One region of the Serratia odorifera genome, then DNA from elsewhere that is predicted to be linked to it. Evidence: predicted binding sites of a transcription regulator. Region 1 holds the regulator's gene; each other region holds the start of a gene.

Region 1 (7,701 bases):
TCGACCCGAACCGAATGCCGTACATTGTATTTCTCACCGCTTATGATGAATACGCTTTGCAGGCGTTTGAGCAGCATGCCTTCGACTACCTGCTAAAACCGGCCGAGCCGCAACGATTGAACAAAACCTTGCAACGACTGCAACAGCGCCGTGTACCGCAGGACATTGCGGCACTGCCGGAAAGCGAGGGATACCTGAAATACATCCCCTGCACCGGCCATAGCCGTATTTACCTGCTGCGTTTCGAGGAGGTGGTCGCCATTCGTTCGCGCTCAAGCGGCGTCTACGTGGTGCGCAATGACGGTATGGAGTGCTTTACCGAACTGACGCTGCGTACGCTGGAAAATCGCACGCCGCTGGTGCGTTGCCATCGGCAATATCTGGTCAATCTGGAGCAGGTACGGGAAATACGCTTTGACGACAGCGGCGCGGCAGAAATGATCATGCCGGTCGGCGACCCGGTGCCGGTCAGCCGCCGCTATCTTAAGTCGCTGAAAGAGGAACTGGGGCTGCGGGGATAATAGCGGGCTGGCGTCACGCCACGCTTGCCGACACATCGTTTCGTTTGCCCTTGACGCGATCGGGCCGCGCTTATAGCTTTATGGCATCTACAGGCGCGTTTGCGCCGCGTCAGCGTCAAAGGAAAAGAAAATGAGTGAAGCACGGATTATCGCCAAAGCGATGAAAGACGGAAAACCAGTGCAGGATCTGGTGATTTTACCGGCCTTGGCCAACCGCCACGGTCTGATCACCGGCGCGACCGGTACCGGTAAAACCGTGACGCTGCAAAAAATGGCCGAGCAGTTCTCGCGCCTCGGTGTGCCGGTCTTTTTGTCGGACGTTAAAGGCGATCTGTCGGGTATCGGCACCGAGGCGGTGCCGAATGAAAAACTGCAGGCGCGGCTGGCGGCGATCGGCGTCACCGATTGGCAACCGCAAGCCTGTACCATTATTCCGTGGGATATTTACGGTGAAAAAGGCCACCCGATCCGCGCCACCGTATCCGATCTTGGCCCACTGCTGCTGGCGCGTCTGCTGGATCTGAACGAGGTGCAAAGCGGTGTGTTGCAGTTGGTGTTCAAAATCGCCGATGACAACGCCTTGCTGCTGCTGGATATGAAAGATCTGCGTGCCATGGTGCAGTACGTCGGCGACAACGCCAAGCAGTTCCAGACCCAATACGGCAATATCTCCTCCGCTTCGGTCGGCGCCATTCAGCGCGGGCTATTGACGCTGGAAGAGCAGGGTGCCAATCAGTTCTTTGGCGAACCGATGCTCGACATTAACGATCTGATGAAAACCGATGCCAATGGCCACGGCAACATCAACCTGTTGGCGGCAGACAAACTGATCAACCAGCCAAAACTGTACTCGGTCTTTCTGCTGTGGCTGCTGGCCGAGCTGTTTGAACATTTGCCGGAAGTGGGCGATCCGGAACAGCCGAAGCTGGTATTTTTCTTTGATGAGGCGCATCTGTTGTTCAACGACGCGCCGCCGGCACTGCTGACCAAGATTGAGCAGGTGGTACGTCTGATCCGCTCAAAAGGCGTCGGCATCTATTTTGTTACGCAAAACCCGCTGGATATTCCCGACAGCGTGCTGGGCCAGTTGGGCAACCGTGTGCAACACGCGCTGCGTGCCTTTACGCCACGCGATCAGAAAGCGGTGAAGGCGGCGGCGCAGACCATGCGCGCCAACCCCGACTTTGATGCGGAAACGGCGATTACCGAACTGGGCGTCGGTGAAGCGCTGGTGTCGTTCCTGGATGAAAAAGGGCGGCCCAACGTGGTGGAGCGGGCAATGGTCATCGCGCCGGAATCGAAGATGGGCATGCTGGGTGCCGACGGGCTCAACAGCGCGATCAATAAATCGCCGCTGTATGGTCGCTATGAAGATATGGTCGATCGCGAGTCCGCCTATGAAAAACTGTCTTCGGAAGGTTTTGCCACCGTAGGCACGCCACCGCCGGGGCAACCGGCACAGAAACCGGCGGCGGATGCAGCCGGTGGTGGCCTGATGGGCGGGTTGAACGATCTGCTGTTCGGCTCTACCGGTCCACGCGGCGGCAAGCGCGATGGTATTGTTCAAACGGCGGCCAAGAGCATGGCTCGCGACCTTGGCAAGCAGATTTTGCGCGGCGTTTTGGGATCGATTATGGGCGGCCGTAAAAAGTAAGCGGAAAATTTCGTCAGCGGCAGTAAACTAGCGCAGCTTTTTTCTGCCTGGACATGTCATGCTGCTGCTGATTGATAACTACGACTCTTTCACCTACAACCTGTACCAATACTTCTGCCAGTTGGGCGCCGAAGTGTTGGTCAAGCGCAACGATGAATTGCAACTGGCCGATATTGAACGGCTTGCGCCACAGAGACTGGTGATTTCACCCGGCCCGTGCACGCCGAATGAGGCGGGCATTTCTCTTGCTGCCATTCGCCACTTTGCCGGCAGGCTGCCCATTTTGGGCGTATGCCTCGGCCATCAGGCGTTGGGGCAGGCGTTTGGCGCCACGGTGGTACGCGCCCGTCAGGTGATGCATGGCAAGACCTCTGCCATTCGGCACCATAACGGCGGCGTTTTTGCTGGGCTGAACAATCCGTTGACCGTGACCCGTTACCACTCGCTGGTGCTGGAAGCCGCCACGTTGCCAGACTGCTTTGAGGTAACCGCCTGGAGTGAGCGCGACGGCGAACCTGACGAAATCATGGGGATCCGCCATCGTCAGCTGGCGCTGGAAGGGGTGCAGTTTCACCCGGAAAGCATTCTCAGCGAGCAGGGGCACCAACTGCTGGATAATTTCCTGAAAAGTTAACCGGTTATGAGTTTTTTTCCTTTTTTGGCGATTTAGGTTTGCCCTTGATTGGTTTTTTATGCATATTTTGTGATTATATTTTCACTTAATGGCAACATTGAAAATCCGATCACGTTCAGGGTGGACCCAATAATGACCGAAAAATACCCAGTCAGCCGCAATACGTTCGACCAGGTTATTCTGCCTGTTTATGCACCTGCCCAGTTTGTCCCCGTCAAGGGCAAGGGCAGCCGAGTGTGGGACAGCAACGGCAAGGAGTATATTGATTTCTCTGGCGGTATTGCGGTGACTGCGCTGGGGCATTGCCACCCGGCATTGGTGGCGGCGCTGAAGCAGCAGGGTGAAACCCTGTGGCACACCAGCAATGTCTTTACCAACGAGCCGTCGCTGCGCCTGGCCAGCAAGCTTATCGCCGCGACTTTCGCCGATCGGGTGTTCTTCGCCAATTCCGGCGCCGAAGCCAACGAAGCGGCATTCAAGCTGGCGCGCCACTATGCCATTACCCGCCACAGCCCGTACAAAACCAAAATCATCGCGTTTTATAACGCGTTCCATGGCCGTACGCTGTTTACCGTCTCGGTTGGCGGCCAGGCGAAGTATTCCGACGGCTTCGGGCCAAAGCCGGCCGACATCGTGCATGTACCGTTCAACGATCTGGCGGCGGTCAAGGCGGTGATGGACGATCACACCTGCGCGGTGGTGATGGAGCCGATTCAGGGCGAAGGCGGTATTACTCCGGTGGATGCGCAGTTCCTGCAAGGTGTGCGTGAACTGTGCGATCGCCACCAGGCGCTGTTGGTATTTGATGAAGTGCAAAGCGGTATGGGGCGCAGCGGCAAGCTGTTCGCCTATATGCACTACGGTGTGACGCCGGATATTCTGACCACCGCCAAAGCGTTGGGCGGCGGTTTCCCGGTCAGCGCCATGCTGACCACCGAGGAGATTGCTTCGGTGATGCAGGTCGGTACCCACGGCACCACCTATGGCGGCAATCCGCTGGCCTGCGCGGTGGCGGAGGCGGCGTTGGACGTGATCAATACCGCCGAAGTGTTGAGCGGCGTCGAACAGCGTCATACGCTGTATGTTGCGGCGTTGCGGGACATTGGCGAAAAATACCGTATTTTCAGCGAGATTCGCGGTATGGGGCTGTTGATCGGCGCCGAACTGACGGCGCCTTACCACGGCAAGGCGCGTGATTTCCTCACCGCGGCCGCCGCGCGTGGCCTGATGATTTTAAATGCCGGGCCGAACGTGATCCGATTTGCGCCGTCGCTGGTCGTTGAGCCGCAAGATATTGCCGACGGTATGGCGTTGTTTGAGCTGGCGGTTCAGGACGTGATCAACGCCGGGTAGCTACCCACCGGCGGTCGGCAGACGGTATCGGATGTCCGACTGTGTCCACGGTAAACGGCGCATAAAAATGCCGGTCAGCGTTAACTGACCGGCATTTTTTGAAGCGTGCCGTTTTAATGGATTAACGGGTACCGTAGACGACGATGGTTTTGCCGTGTGCGGAAATCAGGTTTTGATCTTCGAGCATTTTCAGAATACGGCCAACCGTTTCGCGTGAACAACCGACGATTTGACCAATTTCCTGACGGGTGATTTTAATTTGCATGCCGTCCGGGTGAGTCATGGCATCCGGCTGTTTGGCCAGATTGAGCAGGGTTTGCGCAATGCGGCCGGTAACGTCTAGGAAGGCGAGGTTACCCACTTTCTCTGAGGTGATCTGTAGGCGGCTTGCCATCTGCGCCGACAGGCGCATCAGAATGTCAGGGTTCACCTGGATCAGCTGACGGAATTTCTTATAGGAAATTTCAGCCACTTCACAGGCGGTTTTAGCCCTAACCCAGGCGCTGCGTTCCTGGCCTTCTTCAAATAATCCAAGTTCGCCGATGAAATCGCCCTGATTGAGATAGGACAGGATCATCTCTTTGCCTTCTTCATCCTTGATCAGCACCGCAACGGAGCCTTTCACGATGTAGTAAAGCGTTTCGGCCTTTTCACCTTGGTGAATCAGCGTACTTTTCGATGGATATTTGTGGATATGGCAATGAGACAGGAACCATTCGAGAGTAGGGTCTGTTTGCGGTTTGCCGAGAACCATTCGCTGTTATCCTCTGTTGTAATCTGCCTGTATCACAGGGGTCAGAGTTCCCTGTCAAACGTGTTATGGCTGTCCATGAGCGGCGACCATTAACCGTTTTTGAGGCGTGACGTAAAAATACGCTATTGCCCTAGCATATTAACTTGCAGTGAGAGCTGCAAGCTACATTCTGTTAACATACACATTAAGGTGCCTTTCCGTGGGCATTTCCCTGAAAGCGCTGTCCAGAAAGCGTTATTGCGGCTCTGTTTGTAGCACAGAGTGACGCGGGTGTCTTGTGTTGTCTCGCTCACACATGACCAGTATCAGGTTCCGTTGCCAGTTTTGCTGCTAACGCGTAGTCTGATGACAAAGAATCAATCGGAGTCATGAGCATGCAGGCAAGAGTCAAATGGGTTGAAGGGTTAACGTTTCTTGGCGAATCGGCGTCTGGCCATCAGGTATTGATGGACGGCAATGCCGGTGACAAGGCGCCAAGTCCGATGGAAATGGTGCTGATGTCCGTGGGGGGATGCAGCGCGATTGACGTGGTGTCGATTTTGCAAAAAGGCCGTCACGACGTGCGTGATTGTGAGGTAAAACTGACCTCTGAACGTCGCGAAGAGGCACCACGGGTATTTACCCATATCAACCTGCATTTTATCGTCAGCGGTAAAGGGCTTGGCGACAAGGCGGTGGAGCGTGCGGTGGATCTGTCTGCCGACAAATACTGTTCGGTAGCGCTGATGCTCGGCAAGGCCGCCAGCGTTACCCACAGCTTTGAAGTCCGGGAAGTGGCCTAATGGCATGTGGCGCGGTGGCCTAATCCTCCCCGCGCCCGTCCGGTGTCGCCTGGCTACTCAATCTTTTTGCCTTCCAGCAGCCGCTGCACCAGCGGTGCCATGATCAACTCCATCGCCAGTCCCATTTTGCCGCCGGGCACCACCAGCGTATTGATGTGCGAAATAAACGAGCCTTGCAGCATCGCCAGCAGATAAGGGAAATCAATCTGATCCAGCCCGCGGAAGTGGATCACCACAAAGCTTTCGTCCAGCGACGGGATGGCCTTGGCGGCAAACGGGTTGGAGGTATCCACCGTTGGCACGCGCTGGAAGTTGATGTGGGTGCGTGAAAACTGCGGTGTGATGTAGTTGATATAGTCTTCCATCGAACGCACTACCGAATCCATCACCGCTTCGCGAGAATGGCCGCGTTCGCCAGTATCGCGGATCAGCTTCTGGATCCACTCCAGGTTGACGATTGGCACCACGCCGACCAGCAGATCGACCTGCTGTGCCACGTCATGCTGATCGGTGACGACGCCGCCGTGCAGCCCTTCGTAGAACAGCACGTCGGTGGGTTCCGGCAGGGCTTCCCACGGTGTAAAGGTGCCAGGAACCTGGTTGTACGGCACGGCTTCGTCATAGGTGTGCAGATATTTACGTGAACGGCCGCTGCCGCCGTTGCCATATTCACGGAAGCTCTGCTCCAGCAGGCCGAAGTCGTTGGCTTCGGGGCCAAAATAGCTGATATGACGGCCGAGGTCGCGCGCCTTGCGGATCGCCGCGTCCATTTCCGGCCGGGTGTAGCGGTGGAAGCTGTCGCCTTCCAACTGTGCGGCGCGAATATTCAACTGCTGGAATATTTTGCGGAACGCCACGCTGGTAGTGGTGGTGCCGGCTCCGCTGGAGCCGGTTACCGCGATAACGGGATGTTTGGCAGACATACGATATGTTACTCCGTCTAAAATGCGTGTTTTATCCGTCGTACCTCAGCTGCTTTGCTGTAGGCCGCCTCGATGCAACTCGAGTGCTGTAGGGTATGGCACATTGATACCTGATTTTTCCCGTCAGTCATAGGGCGGATTACATTTCTTCCTGACCGGCACGGAACTGGCCACGTGGCATGATATTGACGGTTTCATGCAGTTCCGACCACACCAGCAGCACTTCGCCGCTTTGCAATTGCCGGCGAACGTCCTCCACTTTCTGCGTCAGCGAACGTTCATGCTCGCCGTAGTCAGTGCCTTCGCGCAGTACAAAGGATTCGATCAGATTATTCAGCGTTTCGCTGTCCAGTTCTTTCCAGGGGATTATCACGTGTTCTGTTCCAGATAAGGGGTAAGCCAGGAGGGAATGCGGTATTCCAGCCACATGTAGGGTTTTTTTAGCGAGCCGCCGACGAAGCCGACGTGGCCACCGCATTCCGTCAGTTGATATTCGATATTGTGCGGCAGGCTGGCGAGGTCAGGGATCACCTCGTCGGTCATGAACGGATCGTCCTTGGCATGGATGATCAGCAACGGTGTCTGGATCTTCGGCAGCAGCGGCAAGGCGCTGCAACGGCGGTAATAATCCGTGGCGTCGCTGAAGCCGTGAATGCGCGAGGTAATCAGATCGTCGAAATCGCGAATGCGGCGCAAGCCCTGCAACTGCGGCAATTTCAGCGGCAGGGTGCCGGGATAATGCAGCAGTTTTCGCGTGGCGTTCTGCTTCAACTGACCCAGCAGGTAATGCTGATATACGCGGGAGAATCCCTGATCCATACGCCACGAGCAGGGTTCGAGCATTAACGGTGCCGAGACCACCACCGCCGCGTCCAGCAGGCTATTGCCTTCCTGCTGTGCCAGATAGCAGGCGAGCATATTGCCGCCGAGCGATACGCCGACTGCCGCGGTTGGCGCAGTGCCATAGCTGTCGCGCAACCATTGCAGGAAGAAGCGGGCGTCTTCGGTTTCACCGGAATGGTAAATGCGTTGCTGGCGGTTTGGCACGCCGCTGCAACCGCGAAAATGCATCACCACGCC
Region 2 (7,701 bases), on a different contig from region 1:
CGATACGAATGCGGTGCTGCGGCCGTCGCAGCTTAACATTGTTGGCCCACAACGCGGCGGCAATGCAACCGGCGAACATGCCGATAATCATCCGCCCATCGATGCGTTGTAGCGGCGTCCCCTCAAGGCCGATAAGTTTGAAGTACCCCCATTGTTCCGGGTGAAAGCCGAGCCACTGCAACAGGTGACCGCCCCAACGGGTAAATTCACCGGTCACCGCCCAGAAGGTGCCGGTCAGGCCGAAATAATAGGTGGCAAGGATCCCTGCGGCGATCACCGCCGGTAGCGGCGCCCAAAAGCGCACCAGGTATTGCGATTTGAATTGCTGCCAGCTCATGGCATCTCCTATGCATCACATCCATGAATAATAACCAGATGAATGATACGTCATTAACCGCAGCAATCCCTCTTTTCAGACGTAAAAAAACCAGCCCGAGGGCTGGTTTTCATCATGACTTAGCGCGAACGATAAATCAGTGCTTATGCGTCACCGAAACGACGACGTGGAGTGGCTGGCGCTGCATCGTCACGACGCGGTGCGCGGTCACGGTTGAAGTTACCACCGCCACGACGTTCGCCACCGGCTGCATTTCCGCCTTCACGACGCTCGCCGAAAGAACGACGCGGTGCGCCTTCACGACGTTCGCCGTTGAAAGGACGACCGTTGCCGCGACGTTCGCCACCGGCGTTACCGCCTTCGCGACGCTCACGACGTTCATGCGGCTGAGCATCGCCCAACAGTTGCATATTCATCGGCTTGTTCAGAATGCGGGTGCGCGTGAAGTGATTCAGGATCTCGCCCGGCATGCCTTTTGGCAGTTCGATGGTGGAGTGGGAACCAAACAGCTTGATGTTACCGATGTAACGGCTGCTGATGTCGCCTTCGTTGGCAATCGCACCAACGATATGACGCACTTCCACGCCGTCATCACGGCCCACTTCGATGCGGTACAGCTGCATTTCACCCACGTCACGACGTTCGCGACGCTGTGGACGCTCACCGCCGTCACGGCTATCACGACGACGGTCACCGCCGCGATCGTCACGGTCGTTGAATTCACGACGTTGACGCGGTTTGAACACCGGATCCGGTGGCAGGATCAGTGGACGTTCGCCCTGTGCCATCTTCAGCAATGCTGCTGCCAGCGTTTCGATGTCCAGCTCTTCTTCCGGCTGCAGTTTAGCCAGCAACGCGCGGTACATGTCCAGATCGCTGCTTTCCAGCTGCTGCTGAACCTTAGCGGCGAACTTGGCCAGACGGCGTTGACCCAGCAGTTCTGCGTTCGGCAGCTCAACCTCAGGGATCGTCAGCTTCATGGTGCGTTCAATGTTGCGCAGCAGGCGGCGTTCGCGGTTTTCCACGAACAGCAGCGCACGGCCAGCGCGGCCAGCACGACCGGTACGGCCGATACGGTGAACGTAAGATTCGGAATCCATCGGGATATCGTAGTTGACTACCAGGCTGATACGCTCAACGTCCAGGCCACGGGCCGCAACGTCGGTAGCAATCAGGATATCCAGACGACCGTCTTTCAAACGCTCCAGGGTCTGCTCACGCAGCGCCTGGTTCATGTCGCCATTCAGCGCGGCGCTGCTGTAACCGCTGCGCTCCAGCGCTTCGGCCACTTCCAGCGTGGCGTTTTTGGTACGCACGAAGATGATGGCTGCATCAAAGTCTTCGGCTTCCAGGAAACGCACCAGCGCTTCGTTTTTACGCATGCCCTGTGCAGTCCAGTAGCTCTGGCTGATGTCAGGACGGGTAGTGATGCTGGATTGAATGCGCACTTCCTGCGGCTCTTTCATAAAGCGGCGGGTAATGCGACGAATCGCTTCCGGCATAGTAGCGGAGAACAGCGCGGTCTGATGTTCAGCCGGGATTTCCGCCATGATGGTTTCTACGTCTTCGATAAAGCCCATGCGCAGCATTTCGTCAGCTTCATCCAGCACCAGACCGCTCAGGTTAGAGAGGTTCAGGGTGCCGCGTTTCAGGTGGTCCAGCAGACGGCCCGGGGTACCCACTACGATTTGTGGGCCCTGGCGCAGGGCGCGCAGCTGCACGTCGTAACGCTGGCCGCCGTACAGAGCCACAACGTTAACGCCGTTCATGTGTTTGGAGAAATCGGTCATCGCTTCGGCAACCTGAACCGCCAGTTCGCGGGTCGGGGCCAGCACCAGAATCTGTGGTGCCTTCAGGGAAGCGTCGAGGTTATGCAGCAGTGGCAGCGAGAACGCCGCAGTTTTACCGCTGCCGGTTTGTGCCATACCCAGCACATCGCGACCGTTCAACAGGTGAGGAATACACTCAGCCTGGATCGGTGACGGTTTTTCATAGCCCAGATCGGTCAGGGCGGAAATGATAGGAGCAGACAGCCCCAGGTCAGCAAAAGAGGTTTCAAGCTCAGTAGTCATGTACACGTGCCTCATTAATAATGGCAGCCAGTCTACATAACTCGTCGAGAAAATTTTCAGTCATTTTCATTGAAAAGTGTGAACCGGCTCAAATTAGATTATAAAACGAACAAAAAAGCCCTCACCCGTGAAGGCGATAGCTATGGTCGGTTAAACCAAGGTCTATCAGGCTGTTAGATGTTCGTCAGCTATTGCTGGTCCGATTCCGATAGGTCGTCTTGTTCTTGGCCCAAAAGCGCCAATTCCAACAATGCATAGCGGTGCTCAACAAAGTTATGAACGTTGTTAGCCACCGTCAGTTTGAACAGCGCCGAAGCGGTGTCCTTGTCCCCCAGACTCAGGTAGTGTTTACCCAAATAGAAGTCAGTTTCACTGAGATGCTCAGCGAGCGAAGTGTTATCCGTTGCATCCGCCTTGAGGCTTTCCATCAGCGTTTTTTCGCTGATCTTACCCAGGTAGAATTCGACAATTTTCCATCCCCATTGCCCTCGGTCCGCTTTGTCGTAACGCTGTTGAAGCGCTACGTCAGCCTTCTTGGGATCGATTTCTCGTTCCACAAGATACAGCCACAACGAACGGAAGGGATCATTTGGGTCGTCTTGATAAAACGCCAGCAGATCATCCTGCGCCAACGGGAAGCGGCCGCCATAATACAATGCGATGCCCCGGTTTAAACGCGCGTAATTGTAAGTTGGATCAAGCTCTAGTACAGAATCAAACGCTTCATAGGCAGCATCAAAATTGCCCGCCTGCGTTAAGTAAATGCCCAGGTAGTTGAAAACTTCCGGCATATCGGGACGTATCGCCAGCGCTTGTGAAAAGTCATTGCGCGCCAGTGCACGTAACCCAAGACTATCATACAGCACACCGCGCTCATATAAAAGCTGCGCGCGCTCATCGTCCGTCAGTGCCCGACTGGCAAGTATTTGTTCCATGCGCGCCAGGATCACTTCCTGCTGCAACGTAGGCTGCAACGGGATAGCCAGAACGTCATCTTTACGCCAATCATTGTTGCTGCATCCTGCCAGCATGAGCGCTGTCGCAACGTAACACCAGCGTAAGAAAGGCTTCATTTCCCACTCCCGAAGACAAACATTGGATGAACGTCCTGTCCTCCGCTTGCTAAAACGCGGGCTTCCTACCCGCGCGATACGAACAGCTCCCAACCCCAGGGGCGGGGAGCTGTCAAAACTGCTTTACAGTTATTCTGCTTCTGGTGCAGCAGGAGCATCCGCTTCAGGCGCGGTAGCTTCCTTGATGCTCAGGCGCACACGGCCCTGGCGATCAACTTCCAGCACCTTGACCGGCACTTCCTGACCCATCTGCAGATAGTCGGTCACTTTCTCAACGCGCTTGTCAGCGATTTGTGAAATGTGAACCAGACCTTCTTTACCGCCGCCGATCGCCACGAAGGCGCCGAAATCAACGATACGGGTCACTTTACCCTGATACACGCGGCCCACTTCGATCTCTGCGGTGATCTCTTCGATGCGGCGAATGGCAAACTTGGCCTTCTCACCGTCGGTAGCAGCGATTTTAACTGTACCATCATCTTCGATTTCGATGGTAGTGCCAGTCTCTTCAGTCAACGCACGGATGACTGAACCGCCTTTACCGATCACATCCTTGATCTTGTCCGGATTGATCTTGATGGTGTGGATGCGTGGTGCAAACTGAGAAATATCGCCACGCGGAGTGCTGATAGCCTGTTCCATCACGCCCAGGATGTGCAGACGAGCGCCCTTGGCCTGGTTCAGTGCCACCTGCATGATTTCGCGGGTGATACCTTCAATTTTAATGTCCATTTGCAGCGCGGTGATACCATCACGGCTACCAGCCACTTTAAAGTCCATGTCACCCAGGTGATCTTCGTCACCCAGAATGTCGGACAGAACTACAAAGTTGTCCTGCTCTTTCACCAGACCCATGGCGATACCAGCAACGGCAGCCTTGATCGGCACACCGGCGTCCATCAGCGCCAAAGAGGCACCACAGACCGAAGCCATGGAAGAAGAACCGTTGGATTCGGTGATTTCAGACACCACACGCACCGTGTACGGGAAATCTTCTGGTTTAGGCATCATAGCCAATACGCCACGTTTCGCCAGGCGACCGTGACCGATTTCACGACGTTTAGGCGAGCCCACCATACCGGTTTCACCCACGGAGTATGGAGGGAAGTTGTAGTGGAACAGGAAGCTGTCGGTTTTTTCGCCCATCAGCTCGTCCAGGTTCTGCGCGTCACGTGCGGTACCCAGCGTCGCGGTAACCAGCGCCTGAGTTTCGCCACGGGTGAACAGCGCGGAACCGTGGGTGCGCGGCAGTACGCCGGTGCGCACGTCCAGACCACGGATCATGTCTTTTTCGCGACCGTCGATACGCGGTTCGCCACGCAGTACGCGGCTACGCACTACGTTTTTCTCGACGCTGCCCAGGATGTCCTGGATTTCGCCAGCGTCCAGGGACTCGTCCTGCGCCAGCAATGCGGCAATCACGTCTTCTTTAATCGCATCAACCTGAGCATAACGCTGCTGTTTTTCGGTGATGTGATAAGCGTCACCCAGACGGCCTTCCGCCAGTTCCGCTACGCGGGCGTGCAACGTTTCGTTAACCGCTGGCGCCTGCCAATCCCACTTCGGTTTGCCGACTTCGGCAACCAGGGAATTGATGTTTTCAATCACAACCTGCTGCTGCTCGTGGCCGAATACCACCGCGCCCAGCATTTGATCTTCGCTCAGAACGTCAGCTTCGGATTCAACCATCAGTACCGCGCCTTCGGTACCGGCAACCACCAGATCCAGACGGCTTTCTTTCAGCTCGTCGGTGGTCGGGTTCAGCACGTACTGGTCGTTGATGTAACCGACGCGTGCTGCACCGATTGGGCCGCTGAACGGAATACCGGACAGGCTCAGGGCGGCAGAAGCACCGATCATCGCCACGATGTCCGGGTTAACCTGCGGGTTGACCGATACTACGGTCGCAATCACCTGCACTTCGTTCAGGAAGTTGTCCGGGAACAGTGGGCGGATTGGACGGTCAATCAGACGCGAGGTCAGGGTTTCGCCTTCGCTTGGACGGCCTTCACGACGGAAGAAACTGCCTGGGATACGGCCGGCCGCGTAGGTACGCTCTTGATAGTTAACGGTCAGTGGGAAGAAGCTCTGACCTGGTTTGGCTTTTTTCTGGCCTACAACGGTAACGAATACCGCGGTGTCATCCATGCTTACCATGACGGCAGCAGTGGCCTGACGTGCCATCATACCGGTCTCGATGGTGACGGTATGCTGGCCATACTGGAATTTGCGAATAGTCGGTGTCAGCAAAATTTTTTCCTTAGATTAGGCGCACAATCGTATTGACGACTCGACACGCCGGTGACTCACTGATCTTCACACTACATCCTCGCGACTAATGACAACCCTTATCTCATGCGCGAGATAAAGTCTCTCATTAGCCGCGCGAACCTCTGTACCGGAAGATCCTCAACAATACATTAACCTGATTTGCTTATGCTTCCTAGAAGAAAGGGGCCAAAATAGGCCCCTTTCCACTGAAACTTGTTCGATTAGCGACGCAGACCCAGACGCTCGATCAGGCTGGTGTAACGTGCTACATCTTTACGCTTCAGGTAGTCCAGCAGCTTACGACGCTGAGAAACCATACGCAGCAGACCACGACGGCTGTGGTGATCTTTTTTGTGCTCTGAGAAGTGGCCTTGCAGATGGTTGATCTGCGCAGTCAGCAGGGCAACCTGAACTTCGGTAGAACCGCTGTCGTTAGTACCACGACCGAAATCAGCTACGATTTTAGCTTTAGCTTCAACACTTAGAGACATTGTCATACTCCAGATTATAGATAATAAATACAGGCGCCGATCTCTAATTCAGCAACCCAATGCATAAGCTGCGCCATTCTACTCTGATCCCCATCATCCTTCAAGCAACAGGCAATGTGCGCAGCAGCAACGCCAGACGAGGCGTTGTTAACCAGTCAGTCGAAATGCTCGACAACCAGCCGTTTTGGTGCCACCCGCCCGTCGTCGGCAATCTCACCGACGCCGATGAATTTATGCTCATCGCCTTCGGTGATACGTACCATACCGTGCGCTGGCGCGCCGGCAGCCTGAACCGGCTGCCCCTGCTTGACGTAGCCCGCCACCGCTGGCAGCAGGTTAACTTCCGGGAAGTTTTCCACCGGACTGTCCATCGGCATCAGCAGCGGATCGAGCAGTTCACCCGGCGCGATGCCTTCGGCCTGCGCCTGTTCCAGCAATGCGCTCAGCTGTTCCAGCGTCACCATGCGTTCGATCGGATATTTCGCTACCTGCAAACGACGCAGATAAATCACGTGCGCGCCGCAGCCCAGCAGTTCGCCGAGATCGTCGGTAATGGTGCGGATGTAGGTTCCTTTGGAGCAGTGGATTTCCAGCTCCAGCTCATCCCCTTCCCAGCGGATGAACGTCAGTTCGTACACCGTGATGCTGCGCGCCTCACGTGGCACTTCAATGCCCTGACGCGCGTATTCGTACAGTTTCTTACCCTGATACTTCAGCGCGGAATACATCGATGGCACTTGCTGAATGTTGCCGCGGAAGGTGTCCAATGCCGCGTCGAGTTGCTCGCGGGTCACGTTGACCGGGCGCTCTTGCACCACCTGGCCGTCCGCATCCGAGGTATCGGTGCGCTGGCCCAGACGGGCTATCACCCGATAACGCTTGTCGGAGTCGAGCAGAAACTGGGAAAACTTGGTCGCTTCACCCAGGCAAATCGGCAGCATACCGGTCGCCAGCGGATCGAGCGCGCCGGTATGGCCCGCGCGATTGGCGTTATAGCAACGTTTTACTTTTTGCAGCGCGTCGTTGGAAGACAGCCCCTGCGGCTTGTCCAGCAACAAAACGCCGTGAATGTCACGGCCGCGGCGACGAGGGCGACTCATTAAGCCTCCTCGTCATCACCGGAAGCAGTGCGACGCTCGGCGTCGTTCTTCACTACGTTAGTCACCAGGTTGGACATGCGCATGCCTTCAACCAGCGAGTTATCGTAGGCAAAGGTCAGTTCTGGCACCACGCGCAAACGCATGGCCTTGCCCAGCAGGGTACGGATATAACCGGACGCGTCTTGCAGCGCCTTGATGCCGTTGGTGACCAGATCGGGATCGTGGTTTTCGGTCAGCACGTTCAGGAAAGTTACATAAACTTTGGCATAGGCCAGATCGCGCGACACTTCCACGCCGGAAACGGTCGCCATGCCGACACGCGGATCTTTGACTTCACGTTGCAGAATGATGGCAATC
Region 3 (7,701 bases), on a different contig from region 1:
GACGCGTTGTCGGACTGCATTCAACCAGGGTGGCAAAGCGCAGGTTATATAAAAAGCGGTCGGCTTTATTGCGATCCGCTAACTGAGCCGCCTTATAGGCCAGATTCAGTGGGACAGACGAAGTGTATTCCGTCGTAAAGAGCTGCAAATCCGTCATGTTTACAGGCATGCCGGTAATGCTTTCTTCGCTTTTGTATATCTCTGCCAGCTTCAGCCTGTATTTTTCAAGGGCATATTGCTTGCTCACCTTCAGGTCTTCAGGATCGACGAAATCATACCCACCCGGAACGCGTGCTGAGCTTTGTAGATATCGAGGGCAATATTGCCCCCGAAGACTGTTTCCTGAGTCGTCAGGTCATTGATTATCCGGAGGGCAGCGATGAGCAATTTTTTGATGAATTCATTGTGCGAACTCTGCATGTCCCGGCCTGGGCCAGTGCATTATATTCGGTGAGCCTTCGTTATAAAGTACGTGCCAGTGCAGTAAGATACATTTTTAAATCGATGGTTGATTACTCCGACCACGGAGAACTGATGACCAAATTTCTGAATCTACCCTGTCCAAAAATGTTCATGTGCGGCGAACAGAATGCAACCCTGTCCTACCTTGATTATATTCAGCAGCGAGGCGTGAAGCTGGCTGAAATTCCTGAGTGCGGGCATTTTCCTATGTATTCCAATCCCATTGCCATGTGGCGTCATATAAGCGAATTTCAGAAGTCGGTATTATCTGCACGGGTATCTCACCAGTAATCACTTTTATCGACACTGCGAGTTTTATACAAATAGAAAAAACGGCGGTGGTTATGATCCTTCCGTTTTACAGACCGTATATTCCTTACGTCTGGTATTGGCGCCATAAGTGCTTTGAATAGTGAAGGTGCCAGGGCGATTCCGGAAACTCTGATGCGCCTTTTATGCCAGCTCAATGCTACGTGCTCAAAGGATTTTCCCTGAGAGTGGGTAGTACGTTCTGCACCAATAGCTTACGGAAGTCATCACGTTGCTGCCGGGCGTCAGCCAGAGAAACATCGGGATAAGCGCCAAAGGCATCGGAGCATCAAAAGCAAAAAGCCCGCTTAAGTTTCCTTAAGCGGGCTTCTCTAAATATGGCTCCTCTGACTGGACTCGAACCAGTGACATACGGATTAACAGTCCGCCGTTCTACCGACTGAACTACAGAGGAATCGTTTGAACGGGGCGCATGTTAGCGAGGGTGAGGGGGTTTGTCAAAGCCGAGATTAGGCAAAAAAGTGCGTTTGCTGATGCAATGTACAGTATGACGGGTTTTTCGCCATTGCTGGTGTGATTGGCAGGCAAAATGGCGTAGGAGGCGTCGTATCGGGGGGCGCGTCGGCGTGACCTACGGCATAGCGCTGGGGGCAGGTATGTTTAGCTCACCAGCAAGAAAAAATAATCATAATAAAAAGTGTGACGCATATCGCATTTCATAACGCAGTTGGATAAAATATCTCCATTGCTTCCCACCTGTTCTGGACCCATTTACCATGGAAGAGATTGCTGCTTCCCGCCGCACAGCCTGGCTGCGCGTCGTCGTGCTTGCCGTTTCCGCATTTATCTTTAATACCACCGAATTTATTCCGGTCGGTTTGCTCAGTGACATTGCCCAAAGCTTCGCCATGCAAACCGAACAGGTGGGACTGATTATTACCATTTACGCCTGGATAGTGGCCACGGCGTCGTTGATCTGCATGCTGCTGACCAGCAAGATTGAGCGTCGCAAGTTACTGATTGGCGTATTTATTCTGTTTATCGCCAGCCACGTGTTGACCGCCGTGGCCTGGGATTTCACCACGCTGGTGATTTCACGTGCCGGCGTAGCCTTGGCGCACTCGGTGTTTTGGGCAATTACCGCCTCTCTGGCGATTCGCGTGGCGCCGGCGGGTAAAAAAGCCCAGGCATTAAGCATGCTGGCTGGCGGCACCGCCCTGGCGATGGTGCTGGGGCTGCCGCTGGGCCGGGTGGTCGGGCAGTTGCTCGGTTGGCGTATGACCTTTATTGGCATCGCGGTGGCGGCCACCTTGGCGCTGGTGATGCTGTGGCGGCTGCTGCCGGAGCTGAAAAGTGAGCATTCCGGCTCACTGGCCAGCGTACCGATGCTGTTCAAGCGCCCGGCGCTGGTCAGCCTGTATATGCTGACCATTATCGTGGTGACGGCGCATTTCACCGCTTACAGCTACATCGAGCCTTTCATTCAGAACGTGGCCGGCCTGAGCGGCAACTTCACCACCTTGATGCTGCTGCTGTTCGGTGCGAGCGGTATTATCGGCAGCATGCTGTTCAGCCGTTATAGCGAGCGTTACCCGTCGGCTCTGTTTATCGGCGCGATTGGCCTGTTGACGCTGTGCCTGCTGTTGCTGTTGCCGGCGGCGGGCAGTCAGCTCAACCTCACGCTGCTTTGCGCCTTCTGGGGCATGGCGATCATGGCGATTGGCCTGTCGATGCAGGCCAAAGTGCTCAGCCTGGCGCCGGATGCGACCGATGTGGCGATGGCGATCTTCTCGGGATTGTACAATCTGGGGATCGGCGGTGGGGCGCTGCTGGGCAATCAGGTCAGTTTGCACCTCGGCATGCCGAATATCGGTCTGGTTGGTGCACCGCTGGCGCTGATCGCCCTGGGTTGGTGCGTGCTGAACTTCTACCGCAGCGAACGGCTGCAACATCACCGCGCGTAATCGGGCGCTGCGGCCGAGGGCGTCTGGCCCCCGGCCGCGTTGTGACTTAACGGAACGGTGGTTCGTTGAAGGTACGCAGTTTGCGTGAATGCAGGCGCTCGCCTTCGGCGCGCAGCAGGTCAATCGCGCGAATACCGATTTGCAGATGCTCTGAAATCGCCCCCTCATAAAAACGGTTCGCCTGTCCTGGCAGCTTGATCTCACCGTGCAGCGGTTTGTCCGATACGCACAACAACGTCCCGTACGGCACGCGGAAGCGGTAACCCTGTGCGGCGATGGTGGCGCTTTCCATATCCACCGCCACCGCCCGGCTGAGGTTAAATCGCAGCGCCGACGCCGAATAGCGCAGCTCCCAGTTGCGATCGTCGGTGGTGACCACGGTGCCGGTACGCAACCGCTGTTTGACCTCTTCCCCCGGCATACCACTGACCATTTTGGTCGCGTCGTACAGCGCACGCTGCACTTCGGCGATGCTCGGGATTGGGATATCCGGCGGCAACACCGCATCCAGCACGTGATCGTCACGCAGGTAGGCGTGCGCCAGCACGTAATCACCAATTGACTGGCTCTCGCGCAGGCCGCCGCAGTGGCCGATCATCAGCCAGGCATTCGGTCGCAGCACCGCCAGATGGTCGCAGATGGTTTTGGCGTTCGACGGCCCGACGCCGATGTTGACCAGCGTAATGCCCTGACCGTTGGCGCCGATCAAATGGTAGGCCGGCATCTGGTGGTTTTTCCACGCCAGGTCGGATACGGCCTGCTCGGGCGCCGAGGTTTCTGCGGTGATATAGGTGCCACCGGCACAGGACAGCGCCTGATACGGGCTGTCGGGATCGGCGATTTGTCGGCAGGCCCAGCTGACGAACTCGTCAACGTAGCGGGTATAATTGGTAAACAGCACAAACGGCTGGAAGTCTTCTACCGGCGTGCCGGTGTAATGGCGCAGACGCGCCAGCGAAAAGTCGACGCGCAGCGCATCAAAGTGCGACAACGGGAAGGTATCGGTGGCGTGGAATAAACCATCGGCGGTTTCATCGCCAATTTGCGACAGTTCGGTGGTGGGAAAATGCTGCGCCAACCCGGCGCTCATGGAACGATCCAGCGACAGGCTGGAGCCGTCAATCACATACGGGTAGGGGATCTCGAGCGTTGACGGCACCACCTCGATATTGGCGCCGTATTCGCCCTGCAGCAGAGACAGCTGATCGGCCAGATAATGGCGGAACAGCTGCGGTCGGGTTACGGAGGTGGTGTAGCAGCCCGGATGGGTAAAGCGCCCATAGGCGCGGGTTTTTTTCTCGCTGGGGGCGGTGCCATCCCAACTGACCCGCAGTTGCGGATAGACAAACAACCCTTCCGCGCGCGCTTTGACGTCAGGCAACCTGCCGTGTTCAATATAGGCGCCAATCGCCGTGCGTAGCGCATTTACCGCGTCGTCGTACATGGTTTCCAGTTGATCCAGTGCCTCGGAGGCCGTCAGTCTGGTGCCTGTTTCGCTGTTCGTCATAATGCCCCTTGTCGCTGGTAGTTTCTGGCTGAGACTCTGTTAGAAAAGTAGCATATTCTCAATATGTTACAACTGTATGCCGAGGGTCAGGCGCTTCTTTGCGTTCAGCCGGCAGACGCCTGTGGCGTCGCTGGGTGAGCGGCAACGGTTTTGACATAGCTGATAAAGGCCTTGAGCGGCGCGGGAACCAGGCGGTGGCCGGGATAATAGAGATACGGGCCGGAAAACGCTGGCCACCAGGGCTCCAGCACCGGTTCAAGCTCGCCGCGTGACAAATACGGTCGCAGCCACTCTTCAAACAGCATGACTACCCCGGTGCCGGCCAGCGCGGCATCGATAGCCAGATCCGCTGCCCCGCCGAGACGCACGATCAGCGGTCCGTCGACATCTACTCGTACCCGCTGCTCGGCCTGGGCGAACTCCCAGGTAGCCAGCGTGCCGCTGGGGAAACGCCCGCGTATGCAGGCATGGTTGAGTAATTCATCCGGGTGTTGCGGCCGGCCGTGCCGATTGAGGTAGGCGCTGGAGGCGGCGGCGGCAAAACGTTGGCTGCGCGGGCCGATCGGCACCGCGATCATGTCCTGCTCCAGCCGTTCATCATACCGGATCCCGGCATCACAGCCTGCCGCCAGAATGTCGACGAAGCTCTCTTCGGTGACGATTTCCAACTGAATATCGGGATAGGCCGCAAGAAACGGTGACACCAGCGCGGGTAGCACCAGACGGGCGACGCTGACCGGCACGTTCAGTTTGAGGGTGCCGGCCGGCTTGTCGCGAAAGTGGTTGACCGAATCGAGTGCCGCGGCGACCTCGTTCAAGGCGGGCGTCAGCCGCTCAAGCAAGTCACGGCCGGCTTCGGTGGGCATTACGCTGCGCGTGGTGCGGTTCAGCAGCCGGACACCAAGCTGCGCTTCCAGCCGGCGTACCGCTTCGCTCAGCCCGGAGGCGCTGGTGCCGCTGCTCTTGGCACCTTCACGGAATCCACCGGCGCGCGCTACCGCGACAAACGCCCTTAAATCGTTCAGATCGCTCTTCATGATGATTGTTCGCCATTTCGCACAGCCCATGCGGATTGTGCCGGATTATCGTGCGGTCGAAAAGGGACTATCTTGTCAGCAGCGAATACAAAAAGGAGCGACAACATGTCTCAGATCGAAAAGTCAGGCAGTTACACCCTGGGGGATCGCCGCGTGCACCGCCTGGGATACGGCGCGATGCAGCTGGCCGGTCCGGGAGTATTTGGCCCACCGCGCGATCGTGCTGCGGCGCTGGCGGTGTTGCGCAGCGCCGTTGAGCAGGGGGTTAATCATATTGATACCAGTGATTTTTACGGCCCGCATATTACCAACCAGCTAATCCGCGAAGCGTTGGCGCCTTACCCCGACGATCTGACCATTGTCAGCAAAATCGGTGCGCGCCGCGGCGACGATGCCGCCTGGTTGCCGGCTTTTTCTGCCGAGGCGTTGACACAGGCGGTGCACGATAACCTGCGTAATCTGGGGCTGGAACAGCTTGAGGTGGTCAATCTGCGTATCATGTTTGACGCGCACGGCCCGGCGGAAGGATCGATCGAACAGCCGCTTAGCGTACTGGCGCAGTTGCAGCAGCAGGGGCTGGTACGCCATATCGGTTTAAGCAATGTGACACCCCGTCAGGTGGCAGAAGGGCGGCGGATTTGCCCGATCGTCTGCGTGCAGAATCAGTATAATCTGGCCTGTCGCGGTGATGATGCGTTGATCGATGATTTGGCCCGCGACGGCATCGCCTATGTACCGTTCTTTCCGCTGGGCGGCTTCAGCCCGCTGCAATCCTCGACGCTGTCTGAGCTGGCGCAGCAGTTGGCAGTGACGCCGATGCAGCTGGCGCTGGCCTGGCTGCTACAGCGTGCGCCGAATATCCTGTTGATCCCGGGGACATCTTCGCTCGGCCATTTGCACGAAAACCTGGCGGTCGCGCAGCTGTCTCTGTCGGATGAGACAATGAGCATGCTGAACGCTATCGGCGCCTGACGGGCCGGGCAGGCTAGATGCCGCTGAACCAGTTATAGCCCTGATCCTCCCAGTAGCCGCCGGGGTTGGTGTCGCTGACCACAATGGCGGCAATGTGTTTGGCGTTCTTGAAGCCCAGCTTGGTCGGCACCCGCAGCCGCAGCGGGTAACCGTATTCCGCCGGCAGCGCCTTGCCGGCGAAATCCAGCGCCAGAATGGTCTGTGGATGCAGCGCGGTGGCCATGTCGATGCTGGAATAGTAGCGGTCGGCGCACTTGAAACCAACGTAGCGCGCGTTGAGATCGGCCCCCACCTGTTGCAGAAAACTGCTCAGCGGCACGCCGCTCCATTGGCCGATGGCGCTCCAGCCTTCGATGCAGATCAGACGGGTGATCTGGCTGTGCTGCGGCAAACGCTGTAGCTGCGCCAGGGTCCACGGCGCCTTTTTCGCCACCTTGCCGGACACCTCCAGTTGAAAGCTGTCGAGATCCACCTCTGGCACGTTGTATTGCGGATAATAGGCGTTGAACGGGAACGGCTGGGTTATCTGATCCGGGCGATAGGTTTGCGCCAACCGCTGCCGGCTGAACAGCCAGCTCTGCACCCGATCGTTCCAGCGCGACATTGCCCACAGCACTTTATCCACCCGATCGCCGTCCTGCATATTGCAACCGGTCAACATCGCCACTCCGCCCAGCGTCAGACCGGAACGCAGCAGCAGGCGACGTTGCAGATCCACCAGGCGTTTTTTCTGATCCGGCTCCAGCGTTGGCGCGCGCGGGGTTTTATTCTTCACGTTGACCTCCAGTTAGCATTGCCCACAGCGTGCGCGGCACCAGGATCACCATCAGCAGGTGAATCACCACAAATAGCCCAATCGCCGCCATGGCGAAAAAATGCAGGTAGCGCGCAATATCGAATCCACCGAACAGCGCCACCAGCCAGGACAACTGCACCGGTTTCCAGATGGCCAGACCGGAAAGCACCAGCAGCAGGCCGAGCAGCAGCACGCCCAGATACATCAGCTTCTGAATGCTGTTGTAATGGCCGTGTCGGTGTTGCAAACGCAGCGTCAGCGCCTGCCAGAGATCCTGCCGCAGCGTGGCAATGCGCAGCGGCAGCAGATCGTGGCGAAAATGGCCGCTGAACAGGCTCCACAGCAGATAGCACAGCCCGTTGAGCGCCAGCAGCCACATCACGGCCAGATGCCAGCCAATCGCGCCGCCCAGCCAGCCACCCAACGTGATCTGCGGCGGAAAGCGGAAGTCGAACAGCGGCGAGGCGTTGTAGATTTCCCAGCCGCTCATGAACATGCACACCATGGCGAACAGATTGACCCAGTGGGTTATCCTGATCGGCCAGCGGTGCGCCGGCCGCGGCGCGTTGGTTTTCATCGTCGGCTCCCGAGTTACATTGGCGGCACGGTGCCGTCTTTACCGGCGGAAATGCGCGTTGCCACGCGTTCACCCTTGGCGTCGGTAGCGGAAAACAGCACGATGTGTGCCCCTGG

What was found. The regulator CRP, encoded in region 1, controls carbon source genes, mostly activating them, when cyclic AMP is high. The targets are predictions, from matches to a motif close to ATGTGANNNNNNTCACAT.
Region 2: yrbN (protein YrbN) is a predicted target of CRP. The motif match lies at 2,486-2,503, and genes of this name have one in related genera.
Region 3: ACCC84_RS07635 (sugar transporter) is a predicted target of CRP. The motif match lies at 1,430-1,447, and genes of this name have one in related genera.

The regions. Positions count from the first base shown of each region.
Region 1 covers NZ_JBGMUT010000008.1:165,402-173,102, forward strand. The annotation lists gene btsR (two-component system response regulator BtsR) at 1-521, shown strand, start outside; gene ACCC84_RS18395 (helicase HerA-like domain-containing protein) at 652-2,175, shown strand; gene ACCC84_RS18400 (aminodeoxychorismate synthase component II) at 2,234-2,809, shown strand; gene argD (bifunctional acetylornithine/succinyldiaminopimelate transaminase) at 2,942-4,162, shown strand; gene crp (cAMP-activated global transcriptional regulator CRP) at 4,284-4,916, opposite strand; gene ACCC84_RS18415 (OsmC family protein) at 5,291-5,698, shown strand; gene ACCC84_RS18420 (phosphoribulokinase) at 5,752-6,621, opposite strand; gene ACCC84_RS18425 (YheU family protein) at 6,761-6,994, opposite strand; gene ACCC84_RS18430 (hydrolase) at 6,991-7,701, opposite strand, start outside.
Region 2 covers NZ_JBGMUT010000009.1:68,093-75,793, reverse strand. The annotation lists gene yedE (selenium metabolism membrane protein YedE/FdhT) at 1-337, opposite strand, end outside; gene ACCC84_RS18945 (DEAD/DEAH family ATP-dependent RNA helicase) at 481-2,409, opposite strand; gene yrbN (protein YrbN) at 2,399-2,473, opposite strand; gene nlpI (lipoprotein NlpI) at 2,598-3,482, opposite strand; gene pnp (polyribonucleotide nucleotidyltransferase) at 3,612-5,732, opposite strand; gene rpsO (30S ribosomal protein S15) at 5,975-6,244, opposite strand; gene truB (tRNA pseudouridine(55) synthase TruB) at 6,400-7,344, opposite strand; gene rbfA (30S ribosome-binding factor RbfA) at 7,344-7,701, opposite strand, start outside.
Region 3 covers NZ_JBGMUT010000002.1:335,821-343,521, forward strand. The annotation lists gene ACCC84_RS07615 (DsbA family protein) at 1-247, opposite strand, end outside; gene ACCC84_RS07620 (alpha/beta fold hydrolase) at 292-753, shown strand; partial or broken gene ACCC84_RS07625 (Arm DNA-binding domain-containing protein) at 915-1,045, opposite strand; tRNA gene ACCC84_RS07630 (tRNA-Asn) at 1,111-1,186, opposite strand; gene ACCC84_RS07635 (sugar transporter) at 1,509-2,696, shown strand; gene ACCC84_RS07640 (AMP nucleosidase) at 2,743-4,203, opposite strand; gene ACCC84_RS07645 (LysR family transcriptional regulator) at 4,308-5,240, opposite strand; gene ACCC84_RS07650 (aldo/keto reductase family oxidoreductase) at 5,346-6,212, shown strand; gene ACCC84_RS07655 (molybdopterin-dependent oxidoreductase) at 6,226-6,987, opposite strand; gene ACCC84_RS07660 (cytochrome b/b6 domain-containing protein) at 6,977-7,585, opposite strand; gene ACCC84_RS07665 (hypothetical protein) at 7,600-7,701, opposite strand, start outside.